2 regions of the Solwaraspora sp. WMMD406 genome follow, and region 1 is predicted to be linked to the other one. Evidence: riboswitches for the same ligand, from Rfam matches in the RefSeq annotation. Region 1 holds a riboswitch; the other holds the start of a gene.

Region 1 (7,827 bases):
TCCGGCTCGCCGCCTGGCACATGCCGCGCGCTGCTCGACGATCTCGTGCCCGGCATCGGGGACCAGCAGCATCCCCGGGACCTGTCCGAGGGACAGAAGTTGGCCCTGGTCCTGGCCATCCAGCTGGCCGCCGCGCCCACCGTCGTCTTGCTGGACGAGCCGACCCGTGGCCTCGACTACCCCGGCAAGAGACACTTCGCGGCGTTGGTACGCCGCCTCGCCGCCGATGGACGCGCGGTCGTCGTCGCCACCCACGACGTGGAGTTCGTGGCGGCGGTCGCCGACCGGGTGCTCGTCATAGCCGAAGGGGAGATCGTCGCCGACGGCCCGACCGCCGAGGTCGTCGTCGCCTCTCCGGCGTTCGCGCCGCAGGTCGCGAAGATCCTGGCGCCCGCGCCGTGGCTCACCGTGGACCAAGTGGCCGCCGCGCTGGCCGGAACCACGGGATGAGCGGCGCGACGAAGGCCACCCGGACCAGCGGCCGGACGCTGGTGCGCGTCAAGGTACGCGGTGCGCTGGTGCTCGGCCTCGTGTCGACCGCCGGCCTGGCCATGTTCTTCTGGCCGTTGTTCGCCGCGCCCGCCCCGACCGCGATCGCGCACGCCGACGACGCTCCGCTGATGTTCGTGCTGATCCTGCCGCTGCTCATCGCCATCGTGTTGAGCGAGCTCACCTCCGGTGGGATCGACACCAAGACCCTGGCCATGCTCGGCGTACTGTCTGCCGTCAACGCCGCGCTCCGGCCGCTGGGCGCCGGTACGGCCGGTATCGAAACGGTCTTCTTCCTGCTCGTGCTCGCCGGTCGGGTGTTCGGCAGCGGGTTCGGGTTCGTGCTCGGCTGCACCAGTCTGTTCGCCTCGGCGCTGCTGACCGCGGGCGTCGGTCCGTGGCTGCCCTTCCAGATGATCGCCGCCGCCTGGGTCGGCCTCGGTGCCGGTCTGCTCCCGCGCCGCCCCAGGGGCAAGGCGGAAATCGCCCTGCTCGCCCTGTACGGAGTCGTGGCCGCCTACCTGTACGGCTTCCTGATGAACATGTGGTTCTGGCCGTACCTCGCCCAGGGCACCCAGCTCGACTTCGTCCCCGGCGACCCGGTTCTGGACAACCTGCACCGGTTCGCCGTCTTCACCGTCACCACCTCCACGTTCGGGTGGGACACCGGTCGCGCGCTGACCAACGGGGTCGCGCTCCTGCTCGCCGGCCCGGCGGTGCTGACCGTGCTCCGCCGGGCCGCCCGTCGGGCGGCCTTCGACGCGCCGGTGGAGTTCGACGCACTGGCGGAGGTCACCACGCCGGTGGAGGTCCCCACGCCGTCCCCTCCGCCGACGACGGCGGCGGACGTGGTCGCGCACCGCGCGGGCGACCCGCCCGGCCGATGATGCAAAATAGTGGCAACAGCACACTGATGGCACTACGGAGGGAACTTCTGTGGCCGTGTACACGTTGCCCGACATGCCCTACGACTACGGCGCGCTCGAACCCGCCATGTCCGGTGAGATCCTCGAACTGCACCACAGCAAGCACCACGCCGCATACGTCAAGGGCAGCAACGACGCGCTCGACCAGCTCGCCGAGGCGCGCGACAAGGGCGACTACTCGACGCTGGTCGGCCTGGAAAAGACCTTCGCCTTCAACCTCTCCGGCCACGTGCTGCACTCGATCTTCTGGAACAACCTCTCGCCCGACGGCGGTGACCGTCCCGACGGCGAGTTGGCCGCCGCGATCGACGAGCACTTCGGCTCGTTCGAGGCGTTCGCCGGTCAGCTGTCCACGGCCACCAAGGGCGTCCAGGGATCCGGCTGGGGCGTGCTCGCCTGGGAACCGCTGAGCCGACGGCTCATCGTCGAGCAGGTCTACGACCACCACGGCAACGTCGGTCAGGCGTCGACGCCGATCCTGGTCTTCGACGCCTGGGAGCACGCCTACTACCTGCAGTACCGTAACGTCCGCCCGGACTACGTCGACCGGCTCTGGGACCTGGTCGACTGGGCCGACGTCACGGCCCGGTTCACCGCCGCCCGCGCGGCGAAGCCGTTGATCTGACCGGTGGCGGATCACCCCGTACCCGCCGCGGCCGACGTCGTCCAGCGCGCCGCCGGCGTCATCGCCGCGCGACATCGCGGCGACCTCGACGGCGCCGAGGCACTGCTGGCGGACTTTCCCTCGGAACACGCCCGGACGCTCGGCTTCTACCTGCTCGCCGACCTCGCCCTCGGACTGGTCCGCGCCCAGAGCGGACAGACCATGGACGATCTCGTGCGGGAACTCTCGCTGCACCTGGCCGCAGGAACGCACCGGCCGCCGCCGACCGACTGACACCTCGGGCCGCGCTGGCACACCTCCCACGCCGGGCGGACTTCGGTGAAGTCCGCCCGGCGTGGTGTCGTCAGTCTCCCCGCACCCGCGCGGCGGCCGCGACCAGGTGCCGCAGCGACGCCTCGACCTCGGGGTATCCGCGAGTCTTCAAACCACAGTCCGGGTTGACCCACAGGCGGTCCGCCGGGACGGCCGCCACCGCGCGGCGTACCGCCTCGACCACCTCGTCCAGGGCCGGCACCCGGGGCGAGTGGATGTCCCACACCCCGGGGCCGACCCCCCGGCGGTATCCGATCGCGGCGAGGTCGTCGAGGACCTCCATCTTCGAGCGGGACGCCTCGATGCTGGTCACGTCGGCGTCGAGGGCGTCGATCGCGGTGATCACCTCACCGAACTCGGAGTAGCACAGGTGGGTGTGGATCTGCACGTCGTCGGCCACCCCGCTGGTCGCCAGGCGGAACGCGGCGACCGCCCAGTCCAGGTACGCCTGCTGGTCCGCCCGGCGCAGCGGCAGGGTCTCCCGCAGGGCCGGCTCGTCGACCTGGATCACCCCGATCCCGGCGGCCGCCAGGTCGCGGCACTCGTCGCGCAGGGCGAGCGCCACCTGATCGGCGGTGTCGGCCAGCGGTTGGTCCGTACGCACGAATGACCAGGCCAGGATGGTGACCGGGCCGGTCAGCATGCCCTTGACCGGCTTGTCGGTCAACGACTGGGCGTAGGCGGACCACTCGACCGTCATCGGCGCGGTGCGGGCCACGTCGCCGTAGATGATCGGTGGGCGGACGCAGCGGGAGCCGTACGACTGCACCCAGCCGTGCTCGGTGGCGGCGCACCCGTCGAGCTGCTCGGCGAAATACTGGACCATGTCGTTGCGTTCCGGTTCGCCGTGCACGAGCACGTCAAGGCCGAGCCGCTCCTGCAGCCGGACGACGTGGGCGACCTCGGCGCGCATCCGCTGGACGTAGCCGGCGTCGTCGAGCCGCCCGGCCCGGTGCTCGGCGCGGGCCGCGCGGAGTTCGGCGGTCTGCGGAAACGATCCGATCGTGGTGGTCGGCAACGCCGGCAGCGCCAACCGCCGCCGCTGGGCGGCTACCCGGTCGGCGTAGTCGCCGCGCTGGCGGTCCACCGGACGCAGGGCGGTGAGCCGGGTACGTACGTCGTCGTGCCGCCACCCCGCTGGTGCGGCCGGAGGCGGTGGCGGCAGCTGCCCGGTCCCGTCGCGCAGCGCGCGACCGAGCGCGACGACCTCGTCGACTTTTTGCCGGGCGAACGCCAGCCGCTCCGACAGCCGGGGATCCAGCCGGGTTTCGGCGGCCAGGTCGACCGGGACGTGCAGCAGCGAACAGGAGGTGGCGACGGCGACGTGATCGGCCAGTCCGGCGAGCACGGCGCCGGTCGCCACGGCGGCCCGCAGGTCGGTCCGCCAGATGTTGTGGCCGTCGACCAGCCCGGCCACGATGGTCCTGCCGCGCAGTGGGCCGGCGGCCGCCAGCCGCTTCACGTTGTCCGGGCCGGCGACCAGGTCGACGCCGATCGCCTCGACCGGAGTGGCCAGCAGAGCCGGCAGCGCGTCGCCGAGGTCGCCGAAGTAGGTGGCGACGAAGATCCGTGGCCGGTGCGTGAGGTCGCCCAGCCGGGTGTAGGCGCGGCGGAGCGCGGCTATCTCCTCGGGGCTGCGGTCGGTGACGTAGGCCGGCTCGTCGAGCTGCACCCAGGCCACGCCCGCGTCGGCCAGCGCGGTGAGGATCCGCGCGTACGTCTCGACCAGGTCGTCGAGGCGGGCGAACGGGTCGTGCCCCTTGGCCAGGAGCAGGAACGTGGCCGGCCCGACCAGCACCGGCCGGGTGACGACGCCCAGGTCACGTGCCTCGGCGTACTCGGCCAACGCCTTCGTCGGGTTCGCCGTGAACACGGTGTCGGGGCCGATCTCCGGCACCAGATAGTGGTAGTTGGTGGCGAACCACTTGGTCAGCTCCAACGCCGGCTCGGCGTCGACGCCCCGGGCCATCGCGAAGTAGGTGTCCAGTTCGGACAGGCCCAGTCGGGTGAACCGGTCGGGGATCGCGCCGACCGCGACGGCGGTGTCCAGGACGTGGTCGTAGTAGGAGAACGTGTTCGACGGGATCGCGTCGAGCCGGGCGTCGCGCAGGGTCCGCCAGACCTCGGCGCGCAGCGTGGCGGCGGTGTCCGCCAGGGCCGCCGCGTCGATACGGCCGGCCCAGTAGCTCTCGACGGCTTTCTTCAGCTCGCGGTTGGCGCCGATGCGCGGGTAGCCGAGCACGGTGCTCTGGCCGAAGGTGGTTGTCACCACAGGGTCCTTCCCTCGAAGTGCCCAGCGGCACGGGAAAAGAACCAGGGAGGAAAGCCGGCAACGGTACGGCTTCCGCCCCGGCCCTCCCGCGAGGCCGCCGGCGACGCACACCGGGCGGTGTGCGCAGCGCTGGCAGGTCTTCGGACTCGTGGGCGTGACCCGACTGGTCGCCTACTGGCCGTCGCTTCCCAGACCTCGCGGTCCAGTGCTTCGTTGACGGCGGTCGTTCCCACTTACCGCTGCGGGGCAGTCCCGGATTCGCACCGGGTTCCCTCTTGCGACGTTCCGCCTGGTGGGCGGAACGAACCAGCACCACCCGCCATCGTACGGGCACCTCGGCGGTGGCCGGACGAGGGCGGGTGGCAGCGGAGCCCGGCGGTCGGGACCGGACGGGAGCGGGAGCGGGAGCGGGTGGCGCCGACTCCGTTGGTCAGAAGTCGTCGTCGAAGGTGACCGATCCGGTCACCCCGACCTGGTACGCCGACACCCGGCGTTCGAAGAAGTTCGACAGTTCCTGCACGTCCTGCAGGTCCATGAAGGCGAACGGGTTGGTCGAGCCGTACATCGGTGCGATGCCGAGTGCGGCCAGCCGCCGGTCGGCGACGTGCTGCAGGTACTCGCGCATGTCGGTCAGGGACATCCCGGAGACGCCCTGTTCGAGCAGGTCGGCGGCGAACTGCACCTCGCACTCGACCGCCTCGGCGAGCATGTCCCGCACCTGCTGTTCCATCTCGGCGTCGAACAGGTCCGGCTCCTCGGCGCGGACGGTGTCCACCACGTCGAAGGCGAACGCCATGTGCATCGACTCGTCGCGGAACACCCAGTTGGTGCCCGACGCGAGACCGTTGAGCAGCCCCCGGGACCGCAAGAAGTACACGTAGGCGAAGGCGCCGTAGAAGAACAGGCCCTCGATGCAGGCGGCGAAGCAGATCAGGTTGAGCAGGAACGCCCGCCGGTCGGCGCGGGTACGCAGCTCCCGGAGCTCGAAGATCGAGTCGATCCACCGGAAGCAGAACTCGGCCTTGCGGGCGATCGACGGGATGTTCTCCACCGCCGCGAACGCCGCGAAGCGTTCCTGCTCGTCCGGCACGTAGGTGTCGAGCAGGTTGAGGTAGAACTGGACGTGCACCGCCTCCTCGAACAGCTGCCGGGACAGGTAGAGCCGACCCTCCGGCGAGTTGACGTGCTGGTAGAGGTTGAGCACCAGGTTGTTGGCCACGATCGTGTCGCCGGTGGCGAAGAACGCGACCAGTCGGGACACCAGGTGCCGCTCCGCTGGCGTGAGGCGGGCCAGGTCGGCGAGGTCGGAGTGCAGGTCGACCTCTTCGACGGTCCAGGTGTTCTTGATCGCGTCACGGAACCGGTCGAAGAACCGTGGATACCGCATCGGTCGCAGGGTCAGGTCCATGCCGGGGTCGAGCAGCAGGTGCCGCTCGCCCGGGGCGGCACCGGCGGCGGCACCCGCGGTGGTACGGGCGTCGGAGGCAGCGGTACGGGTGTCGGGAATCGTGGTCACTGGCAGGCCTCGCAGCTTTCGGGGTTTTCCAGGGAGCAGGCCAGCGCGTCATCGTCGCCGACCGCGATGGTCGGGGTGACGCCCGGGGTGGCGATGGCGACGGTGGCCTGCTGGATCCGGGTCGCGGGACGCGACCGCAGGTAGTAGGTGGTCTTCAGCCCGGATTTCCAGGCGTACAGGTACATCGACGACAGCTTGCCGATGGTGGGGGCGCTCATGAACAGGTTCAACGACTGCGATTGGTCGATGAACGGGGTCCGGGCGGCGGCCAGGTCGATCAGCGCCCGCTGCGGCAGCTCCCAGGCGGTACGGAACAGCTCCCGTACCTGCGGGGGAAGCTCCGCGATGCCCTGCACCGATCCCTCGGCCCGCTTGATCTGGTCGCGGATCGCCGCCGTCCACAGCCCGCGCGCCTTGAGCTCGCCGACCAGGTAGGTGTTGATCTGCAGGAACTCCCCGGACATGGTCTCGCGCTTGAACAGGTTGGACACCTGCGGCTCGATGCACTCGTAGCAGCCGGCGATCGAGGCGATCGTGGCGGTCGGCGCGATCGCGACCAGCAACGAGTTCCGCAGGCCGTGCGCGGCGATCGTCGCGCGCAGCGCGGCCCATCGTTGCACCTGCGCCGGCTCGGCACCCCACAGGTCCGGGTGCAGCTCGCCGCGCGCCGCCCGGGTCTCGGCGTACGCCGGATGCGGGCCGAACCGTTCGGCGAGTCCGGCCGAGGTCTCCAGCGCGGTGAGGAAGATTTCCTCCTGTACGCGGGTGGACAGTTCCCGGGCCCGCGGTGAGTCGAACGGCAGTCGCAGGGTGAAGAAGGCGTCCTGCAGGCCCATCAGTCCGAGCCCGACCGGCCGCCAGCGGGGGTTCGAGGCCGCCGCCTGCGGGGCGGGGTAGTAGTTGATGTCGATGACCCGGTCGAGGAACACCACCGCCGTACGGACCGTGTCGCGCAGCTTGTCCCAGTCGACGCCGTCGGCGGTGACGTGCGCGCCGAGGTTGACCGAACCCAGGTTGCACACCGCGGTCTCGGTGTCGTCGTTGACCTCCAGGATCTCGGTGCACAGGTTCGACAGGTGGATCGTGTTGCCGGGCATCCCGGTCTGGTTGGACAGCCGGTTGGCGGCGTCCTTGAACGTCATCCAGCCGTTGCCGGTCTGCGCCAGGGTCCGCATCATCCGCCCGTACAGGTCGCGGGCCTTGACCGTGCGGACCGCCTTCTTCTCCGCCGCGCGGTACGCCTCGTCGAACGCCTCACCGAACAGGTCGGGCAGTTCGGGTGCGTCCGACGGGTCGATCAGGGACCAGTCGGCGTCGGCCTCGACCCGGCGCATGAACTCGTCGGGGATCCAGTTGGCCAGGTTGAGGTTGTGCGTACGTCGGGCGTCCTCACCGGTGTTGTCCCGCAGTTCCAGGAACTCTTCGATGTCCGGGTGCCACGGCTCCAGGTAGACGCAGGCCGCGCCCTTGCGCCGGCCGCCCTGGTTGACCGCCGCGACCCCGGCGTCCAGGGTCTTGAGGAACGGGACGATCCCGTTGGACCGACCGTTGGTGCCCCGGATCAACGCGCCGCGTCCGCGCACCCGGGACCAGGAGATGCCGATTCCGCCGGAGAACTTCGACAGTCGCGCCACCTGGTGGTACCGCTCGTAGATCGAGTCCAGTTCGTCGCGGGGCGAGTCGACCA
Region 2 (7,827 bases), 3.0 Mb from region 1:
GGTAGTGGGAAGCCTTGCGGTCGTAGCGGCGGACCAGCCGTCGGAACCGGGTCATCCACTCGAGGCAGCGTTCGATGACGTAGCGGTGCCGGCCCAGCCGCTTCGACGACTCGACGCCCTTGCGCGCGATCCGTGCGACGATGCCGCGTGCGCGCAGCAGGTCGCGGCATTCGGGGTAGTCGTAGCCCTTGTCGCCGTGGAGTTTGGCCGGTCGTCGACGCGGCCGGCCGACCGGTTGACGCACTGGTGTGACGCCGTCGACCATGTCCTCGAGCATCCGGTGGTCGTTGAGGTTCGCGGCGGAGACGCCCACGTGCAGCGGCAACCCGCCCCGGTCGCTCATGGCGTGGATCTTGGAGCCGGGCTTGCCCCGGTCCACCGGGCTGGGCCCGGTCAGGTCCCCCTTTTCACCGCGCGTACGTGCATGCTGTCGACACTCACCCTCGACCAGTCGATCCGCCCGGCCGCGCCGAGGACATCGAGCGTCGCCCGGTGCAGGGCGGTCATCACCCCGGCCTCGACCCATTCGGCGAACCGGCGGTGCGCGGTGCGCCAGTGGACCGGGAACGAGGCGGGCAGCTTGCGCCACGAGCAGCCGGACTCCAGTACGTACAGGATCGCCGCGAGCATCGCCCGGTCATCGGTCCGCCGCCGGCCGCCGCCCTGGTGCCTTTCCGGGTGCGGCGGCAGCAACGGCCGCGCGAGGTGCCACAACGCGTCGGGGCAGTACTTCTCCACGTCATCCACACCACGTCAACGAATGACCTTGAACTTCAACAACCCCAAACGACACACGGTCTTAGGCGTTCTCCGCCGCTCCATCGTGGGCGACCATCGTGCACCTCAAGATCAATGTGAGCGTCATCGTTGTCATCCGGGGACTTTGACAACAATGACGCTCACATTGATCTTGAGCAGTCGATGACGCGGTGGCGCCTCGACCGACGACGTTCATCGGATGTCCGCAGCTCGGTGGGGCGGCGCAGGGTCAACGACTGGAAGCGGCAGTCGCCGTGGCCCGTCCAGGGCGTGGAAGTCGACGAGGTCGAACACGTTGGTGGCGTACCGCCGGATCTGCTCGTCGGTACGCAGCGAGAAGAACCGGGGCGGGTCGTGGTCGTCCCAGTCCGCGACGCCCTCGGTGCCGTCAACCTGGCGTCGATGCCTTTCGCGCGGCAGGCGACGACCATCGCCGCAGTGAGGTCGCTGGCCACCGTCACGAGTTGCGGATCTCCCTGCGAAATGTCTGGTACGAGAAGTATCCCGATCGTGTGATGATCAGCTTGGCATGGAACTTAGCGTAATGGATATTGATATGACCATGTGACAGGTGGTGCAGTTGTGCTCACTAGCGGGATCCTCCCCACCCCCAGGAGGTCTACATGCGATTCCGCCCCTCGACTTCGACAGCCACCTCGATGCGAAGGACGATCGTCCTGGCCATCGCTGGTGTCGTCGGGATCTTCGCCATCGTCACCGGCCCGGTGTCGGCCGATCCCAAACCGACAGGTGTCGACCGCGACTCGATCGCCGGCCCGTACCGGGTGCTCGGGCCGAAGACCTTCGCCGACCGCGACGCGGTGGCCAAGACCGGTGCCGCGATCGACTACATCGAGCACGGCGTCCTCAACATCACCGCGACCCGTGCCGAGATCAGGGCGATCGAGGCGCTCGGCTTCGAGGTCGAAGCGGTCCGCGCCCCGGCCCGTGACACCGGCGACGTGGGCACGATGGACTTCCCGCCCTCGGACTCGGCCTACCACAACTACGCCGAGATGACCGCCGCCGTGAACAAGGTCGTCGCGGACCATCCGACCATCGCCCGCAAGATCAGCATTGGTACGTCGTACGAGGGCCGGGACCTGATGGCGGTCAAGATCTCCGACAACGTCGCCACCGACGAGAACGAACCGGAGATCCTGTTCAACTCACAGCAGCACGCCCGTGAGCACCTCACCGTCGAGATGGCGATCTACCTGCTCAACCTGTTCACCGACAGCTACGGCAGCGACTCCCGGATCACCAACATCGTCAACAACCGGGAACTGTGGATCATCCCGAGCGTCAACCCGGACGGCAGCGAGTACGACATCGCCACCGGCTCCTACCGGTCCTGGCGCAAGAACCGGCAGCCGAACAGCGGCGCCCTGGCGGTCGGCACCGACCTCAACCGCAACTGGGGCTACCTGTGGGGCTGCTGCGGCGGCTCGTCCGGCTCCCCGTCGTCGGACACCTACCGCGGTCCGTCGGCGTTCTCCGCGCCGGAGACCCAGGCGCTGCGCAACTTCGTCAACAGCCGGGTCGTCGGCGGCACCCAGCAGATCAAGGCCAACATCGACTTCCACTCCTACTCGGAGCTGGTGCTCTGGCCGTTCGGCTGGACCACCGCCAACACCCCCAGCGGAATGACCGCCGACCAGTACAACACCTTCGCCACCATCGGCGGCCAGATGGCCGCCACCAACGGCTACACCCCCGAACAGGCGTCCGACCTCTACATCACCGACGGCAGCAGCATCGACTGGATGTGGGCCGAACACGACATCTGGGCGTACACCTTCGAGCTGTACCCCGGCTCGTCCGGTGGCGGTGGCTTCTACCCGCCCGACGAGGTGATCCCGACGCAGACCGCCCGTAACCGGGAGGCCGTGCTGATCCTCAGCGAGTACGCCGACTGCCCGTACCGGGCGATCGGCAAGGAGAGCCAGTACTGCGGCGGCGGCCCGGTCGACCCGCCGGGCACCACCGTCTGGTCGGACACCTTCGAGACCGCGACCGGCTGGACCACCAACCCCAGCGGTACGGACACCGCCAGCACCGGGCAGTGGGAGCGGGGCGCGGCCCAGGCCACCAGCTCCGGCGGGGCGCTGCAACTCACCCCGTACCAGGGCAGCAACAGCCTGGTCACCGGCCGGCTGGCCGGTTCGTCGGCCGGTGCGTACGACATCGACGGCGGAGTGACCACCGCCCAGTCGCCGGCGATCAGCCTGCCGTCGAGCGGCACGTTGACCCTGTCGCTGGCCTGGTACCTGGCGCATCTCAACAACTCGTCGTCGGCGGACTACTTCCGGGTCAGTGTGGTGCACAGCGGTGGCACGACCACCCTGTTCAACCAGGCCGGCGCGGCCAGCAACCGCTACGGCTCGTGGTCGACCGGCAGCTACAACCTGACCCCGTACGCGGGTCAGTCGGTGCGCATCGTCGTCCAGGCGGCGGACGCCTCCACCGCCAGCCTGGTCGAGGCCGCCATCGACAACGTGACGATCACCCGGTCCTGATCCACCACGTTCGCGTCGACACCGATGATCGGGCGGGTCGCGGTGCGGTGTACGTCACCGTACGGCGGCCCGCCCGCTGTCGCGGTTAAGGCAGCTCACCGGTGGTGGGTTACGGTGCTACCCGACCACCCCGCAGCGAAGCCGGTGCGAATCCGGCGCTGTCCCGCAACTGTGATGCCCCGACCTGTCGGGGTGAGCCAGGTCGCCTGCGGAGCGGTCGCGAACCGCGCTCTCGAGGAAGGGCGCCTCGCCACGTGGCCGGGTCAGCAGCACGGACTCCGACCTGTCGGCGAAGCACCAGCCCTCGACCGACAGGAGGACCAGATGAGCAGACCCCGTTGGCGGACCGCCGCCATGACCCGTACCGATGCCCGAACCGCCGCCCGGACCGGACTACGCGCCGCCGCGATCGCCGCCGCGCTGGCCCTCACCGTCGCTGGCTGCGGCGGCGGCGCGACCGATGACGAACCGCAGGCCGAGTCGAGTCCGAGCGTCGCCGCCGGTTTTCCGGTGACGGTCGGCGAACTCACCCTGGACGAACGGCCGGAACGGATCGTGGCGCTGTCGCCGACCGCGACCGAGATGCTGTTCGCCATCGGCGCGGGCGACCAGGTCGTCGCCGTCGACGACAACTCCAACCATCCGGCGGGCGTACCCACCACCGACCTGTCCGGGTTCACCCCCAACGCCGAGGCGATCGCCACCTACGAACCGGACCTGGTGGTGCTCTCCGGTGACACCAACGGCGTGGTGGCCGGCCTGACCCGGTTGACCATCCCGGTCTACCTGGCGTCGGCGGCGGTGACCCTGGACGACACGTACCGCCAGATCAGTGAACTCGGTGCGCTGACCGGGCAGGTCGACGCGGCGAACGACCTGGTCGAGGGCATGCGTACGGAGATCGACAAGCTGGTCGCGGACGCGCCGAAACCCGCCGAACCGCTCTCCTACTACTACGAACTCGATCCGACGTTCTACACGGTGACCAGTGAGACCTTCATCGGTGCGCTGTTCGACATGGTCGGGCTGGTCAACATCGCCGACCCGGCGGACGCCGACGGGGCGGCCGGCGGCTACCCCCAACTGTCGGCCGAAGCGGTGATCGACGCCGACCCGGATCTGATCTTCCTCGCCGACACCAAGTGCTGCCAGCAGACCGCCGAGACGGTCGCCGACCGGGCCGGCTGGTCGACGATCACGGCCGTCCGCGACGGACAGGTCGTCGAACTCGACGACGACATCGCCTCGCGGTGGGGTCCACGCGTGGTCGACCTGGTACGCGCGATCGTCGACGCCGTCGACGCGGCCGCCTCCTGAGGTGACGTCCGCCGGAACCGGCCAGGCCGGGGCGATGGTGCCGCGTCGTCACCGCCCCGGCCTGACGGCGGGCTGGTTCGCCGGCGCGCTGCTCGCCGTCGTGCTGGCCGTGGTCGCCGGGCTGGCCTTCGGGCCGGCCAGCCTGCCGCCGGTGCGGGTCGCCGCCGAACTGCTCAACCTCCTGCCCGGTGCGCAGGTCGACAGCGGACTGAGCGAGCGGCAGATCGCCATCGTCACCCAGCTGCGACTGCCCCGGGTCGTGCTGGCATTGCTTGTCGGCGGCATGCTGGCGTTGGCCGGCGGCTGCTACCAGGGGGTGTTCCGCAACCCGCTGGCCGACCCGCACCTGCTCGGCGTGGCAGCCGGTGCCGGCCTGGCGGTCACCGCCGTGATCGCGCTGCGACCCGGCAGCGGGGTGCTGACCGGGCTGCCGGTGACGGTGCCACTGGCCGCCTTCGTCGGCGCGATCGGCGCCGTCGCCCTGACCTACCTGCTCGGCGCGGCCGGCGGCCGAGACCGGTCCACCGCGACGCTGATCCTCGCCGGGGTCGCCGTGTCGGCGTTCCTCGCCGCCGGGCAGACCTACCTGCTGCAACGCAACGTGGACACCATCCGCGAGGTCTACTCCTGGCTGCTCGGTCGGCTCGCCACCGACGGCTGGCACGAGGTCCGGCTGATTCTGCCGTACGCGGTGCTCGCCGGCCTGGTGGTGCTGGTCCACGGCCGGGAGCTCGACGTGCTGTCGGTCGGCGACGACGAGGCGGCCAGCCTCGGCCTGCACCCCCAACGGTCCCGCTACCTGCTGCTCACCGCCGCGTCACTGGGCACCGCCGCCGCGGTGTCGGTGTCCGGGCTGATCGGCTTCATCGGGCTGATCGTGCCGCATCTGGTCCGGCTGGTCGCCGGCAGCAGCTACCGGATCATCCTGCCGCTGTCGATGCTGCTCGGCGGGGCGTTCCTCACCGTGACCGACGTGGTGGCCCGGACCGTCGCCGCCCCGGCGGAAATCCCGATCGGGGTGGTCACCGCCTTCTTCGGTGCCCCGTTCTTCGTGCTGGTGCTGCGGACCGCCCGCCGGGCGGTGGTGATGTGACCGTCCGGCGGCCGGTCGCCGGCCCTCCGGTGGTCGCCGGCACCCCGCCGGTCGAGGCGCGCGACCTGCGGATCCGGCTCGGCGGGACGCCGGTACTGAGCGGTATCGACCTGCGGGTGGCCGCCGGCGAATGGGTGGCGGTGATCGGCCCGAACGGCGCCGGCAAGTCGACGCTGTTGCGGGCCGTCGGCGGACTGCTACCGGCCGGCGGCGACCTCGACCTGTTCGGTACGCCGATCACCCGACTCAGCCGCCGGGAACGGGCTCGGCTGGTGGCCACCGTCGTGCAGACGCCGTCGATCCCGGCCGGGATGCCGGTCGCCGACTACGTGCTGCTCGGCCGGACGCCGTACATCCCCACGTTGGGCCGGGAATCCGCCGCCGACCTGGCGGCGGTGGGCGAGGTGCTCGACCGGCTCGACCTGACCGGGTTCGCCGACCGACGCCTGAGCACGCTCTCCGGTGGTGAACGCCAGCGGGTGCTGCTGGCCCGGGCACTGGCCCAGGGCGCCCCGCTGCTGCTGCTCGACGAGCCGACCAGCGCGCTGGACATCGGTCATCAGCAGGAGGTGCTGGAGTTGGTCGACGAGCTACGGCGCGACCGGGGGCTGAGCGTCGTGGCGACCATGCACGACCTGTCGGTGGCCGGCGAGTACGCCGACCGGCTGGTGCTGCTCGCACAGGGCCGGGTGGCCGCCGACGGACCGCCGGCCGAGGTGCTCACCGAGGAGAACCTGGCCCGCCACTACCGCGCCCGGGTACGGGTGATCGCCGGTGAACGGGGCCCGCTGGTGGTCCCGATCCGAGCCGCCGGCAGGACTGCCGGCCGCCGGTAGGACCTCCGCCCGGCCGGGATCACTGGCCGGCGAGCCGGATCACCGAGAAGAACGCACCCTGGGGATCGTTGAGCACAGCGAACCGGCCGTGCGGCAGATCGGTCGGCTCGACCGACACCGTGCCGCCGAGCGCGGTGGTGTGCGCGACCGTCGCGTCGCAGTCGTTGACCGCGAAGTAGACCATCCAGTGCGCGGGTAGGTCGGCCGGCCAGTCGTCACCGACCATCGGCATCATCCCGGCGACCGGATCCTCGTCGACCAGCCACTCGGTGTACATGATCGGTGGGAACGGGGTGTCCCGGGTCTCCCAGTCGAAGACGGTGCCGTAGAACTCCTTGGCGCCGTCCGGGTCCCGGGTGGTCAGCTCGTTCCAGCACAGCGCCCCCGGCACGTTGACCAGTTCCGCCCCGGACATCGCGAGCGGCTGCCACACGGCGAAGGTCGCGCCCGCCGGGTCGGTGAAGACCGCCGCCCGCCCCTGGTCCAGTACGTCGAACGGAGGCATCAGCATGGTTCCGCCGGCCGACTCGACCAGTTTGGCGGTGGCCGCCGCGTCCAACGTACCGATGTAGGTGGTCCAGGTGGGCGGCTGCCCGCCGGTCGAGACGCGGCCGGCACCGGCCACCGCCTTGTCGTCCTTGGTGAACATGACGTAGCCCTCGGCGTCCGCTCCGCCGGTGACCCGCGCGGACCAGCCGAACAACTCACCGTAGAACCGGATCGCCGCCGGCAGGTCAGGAGTGCCGAGGTCGACCCAGGCGGGCAACCCGGCCATCGCGACGGGCATGCTGACCGCTCCTCCCCGGGGTACGCGTTCGCCCACCCCCGCTGCCCGGATTCTGACACGGTTTCGCGGCGGGTGTCCGACATTCGCCTGTACGGGTGGGTGGGGTCGGTGCTGCTTCGGCGCCGGGCGATCGACAGGGCGCGCGACGGGTAATCCGGGCACAGCGGGTAACCCACGGTGGTAGCGATCCGACGGATCCGGGGGGACCGATGGTACGGCCGTACGATTCGCTGCCCGGCGACATCGACCGGGCGATCAGTGACGATCACCTCCTGCTGGACCGCTTGTTCGTGCATCTCGAGGCCCATCGGGGCGACCGGCGGATCCTCGCCGACCAGGTCGTCTACCGGATCTCGCTGCACCTGAGCGCGGAGGAGCAGACGCTGGACCCGGTGTTCGACGAACCGGCCGTCGTCGAACGGTTCGGGGAAGCGCAGATGGAACTGGTGCGTCGGGGCCGGCAGATCCGGCAACGGATCAAGGAAGCCGCTTCCGAGATAGACAGGTCGAAACCCG

The links. A riboswitch is a leader RNA that binds a small molecule or an ion and turns the genes downstream of it on or off. The one in region 1 is predicted to bind cobalamin.
Region 2: it holds a riboswitch for cobalamin, as region 1 does, so the genes downstream of both, O7632_RS04110 (ABC transporter substrate-binding protein) here and metE (5-methyltetrahydropteroyltriglutamate--homocysteine S-methyltransferase) in region 1, are expected to answer to the same signal.

What each region holds. Positions count from the first base shown of each region.
Region 1 covers NZ_JARUBF010000001.1:3,900,046-3,907,872, forward strand. The annotation lists gene O7632_RS17150 (ABC transporter ATP-binding protein) at 1-450, shown strand, start outside; gene O7632_RS17155 (ECF transporter S component) at 447-1,376, shown strand; gene O7632_RS17160 (superoxide dismutase) at 1,426-2,040, shown strand; gene O7632_RS17165 (superoxide dismutase) at 2,044-2,313, shown strand; gene metE (5-methyltetrahydropteroyltriglutamate--homocysteine S-methyltransferase) at 2,384-4,621, opposite strand; cobalamin riboswitch at 4,738-4,950, opposite strand; gene O7632_RS17175 (ribonucleotide-diphosphate reductase subunit beta) at 5,055-6,140, opposite strand; gene O7632_RS17180 (ribonucleoside-diphosphate reductase subunit alpha) at 6,137-7,827, opposite strand, start outside.
Region 2 covers NZ_JARUBF010000001.1:913,508-921,334, forward strand. The annotation lists one part of gene O7632_RS04095 (IS5 family transposase) at 1-399, opposite strand, end outside; one part of gene O7632_RS04095 (IS5 family transposase) at 399-738, opposite strand; partial or broken gene O7632_RS04100 (SAM-dependent methyltransferase) at 975-1,149, opposite strand; gene O7632_RS04105 (M14 family zinc carboxypeptidase) at 1,419-3,278, shown strand; adenosylcobalamin (AdoCbl) riboswitch at 3,388-3,527, shown strand; gene O7632_RS04110 (ABC transporter substrate-binding protein) at 3,633-4,595, shown strand; gene O7632_RS04115 (iron ABC transporter permease) at 4,630-5,688, shown strand; gene O7632_RS04120 (ABC transporter ATP-binding protein) at 5,718-6,524, shown strand; gene O7632_RS04125 (VOC family protein) at 6,544-7,311, opposite strand; gene O7632_RS04130 (alpha/beta hydrolase) at 7,521-7,827, shown strand, end outside.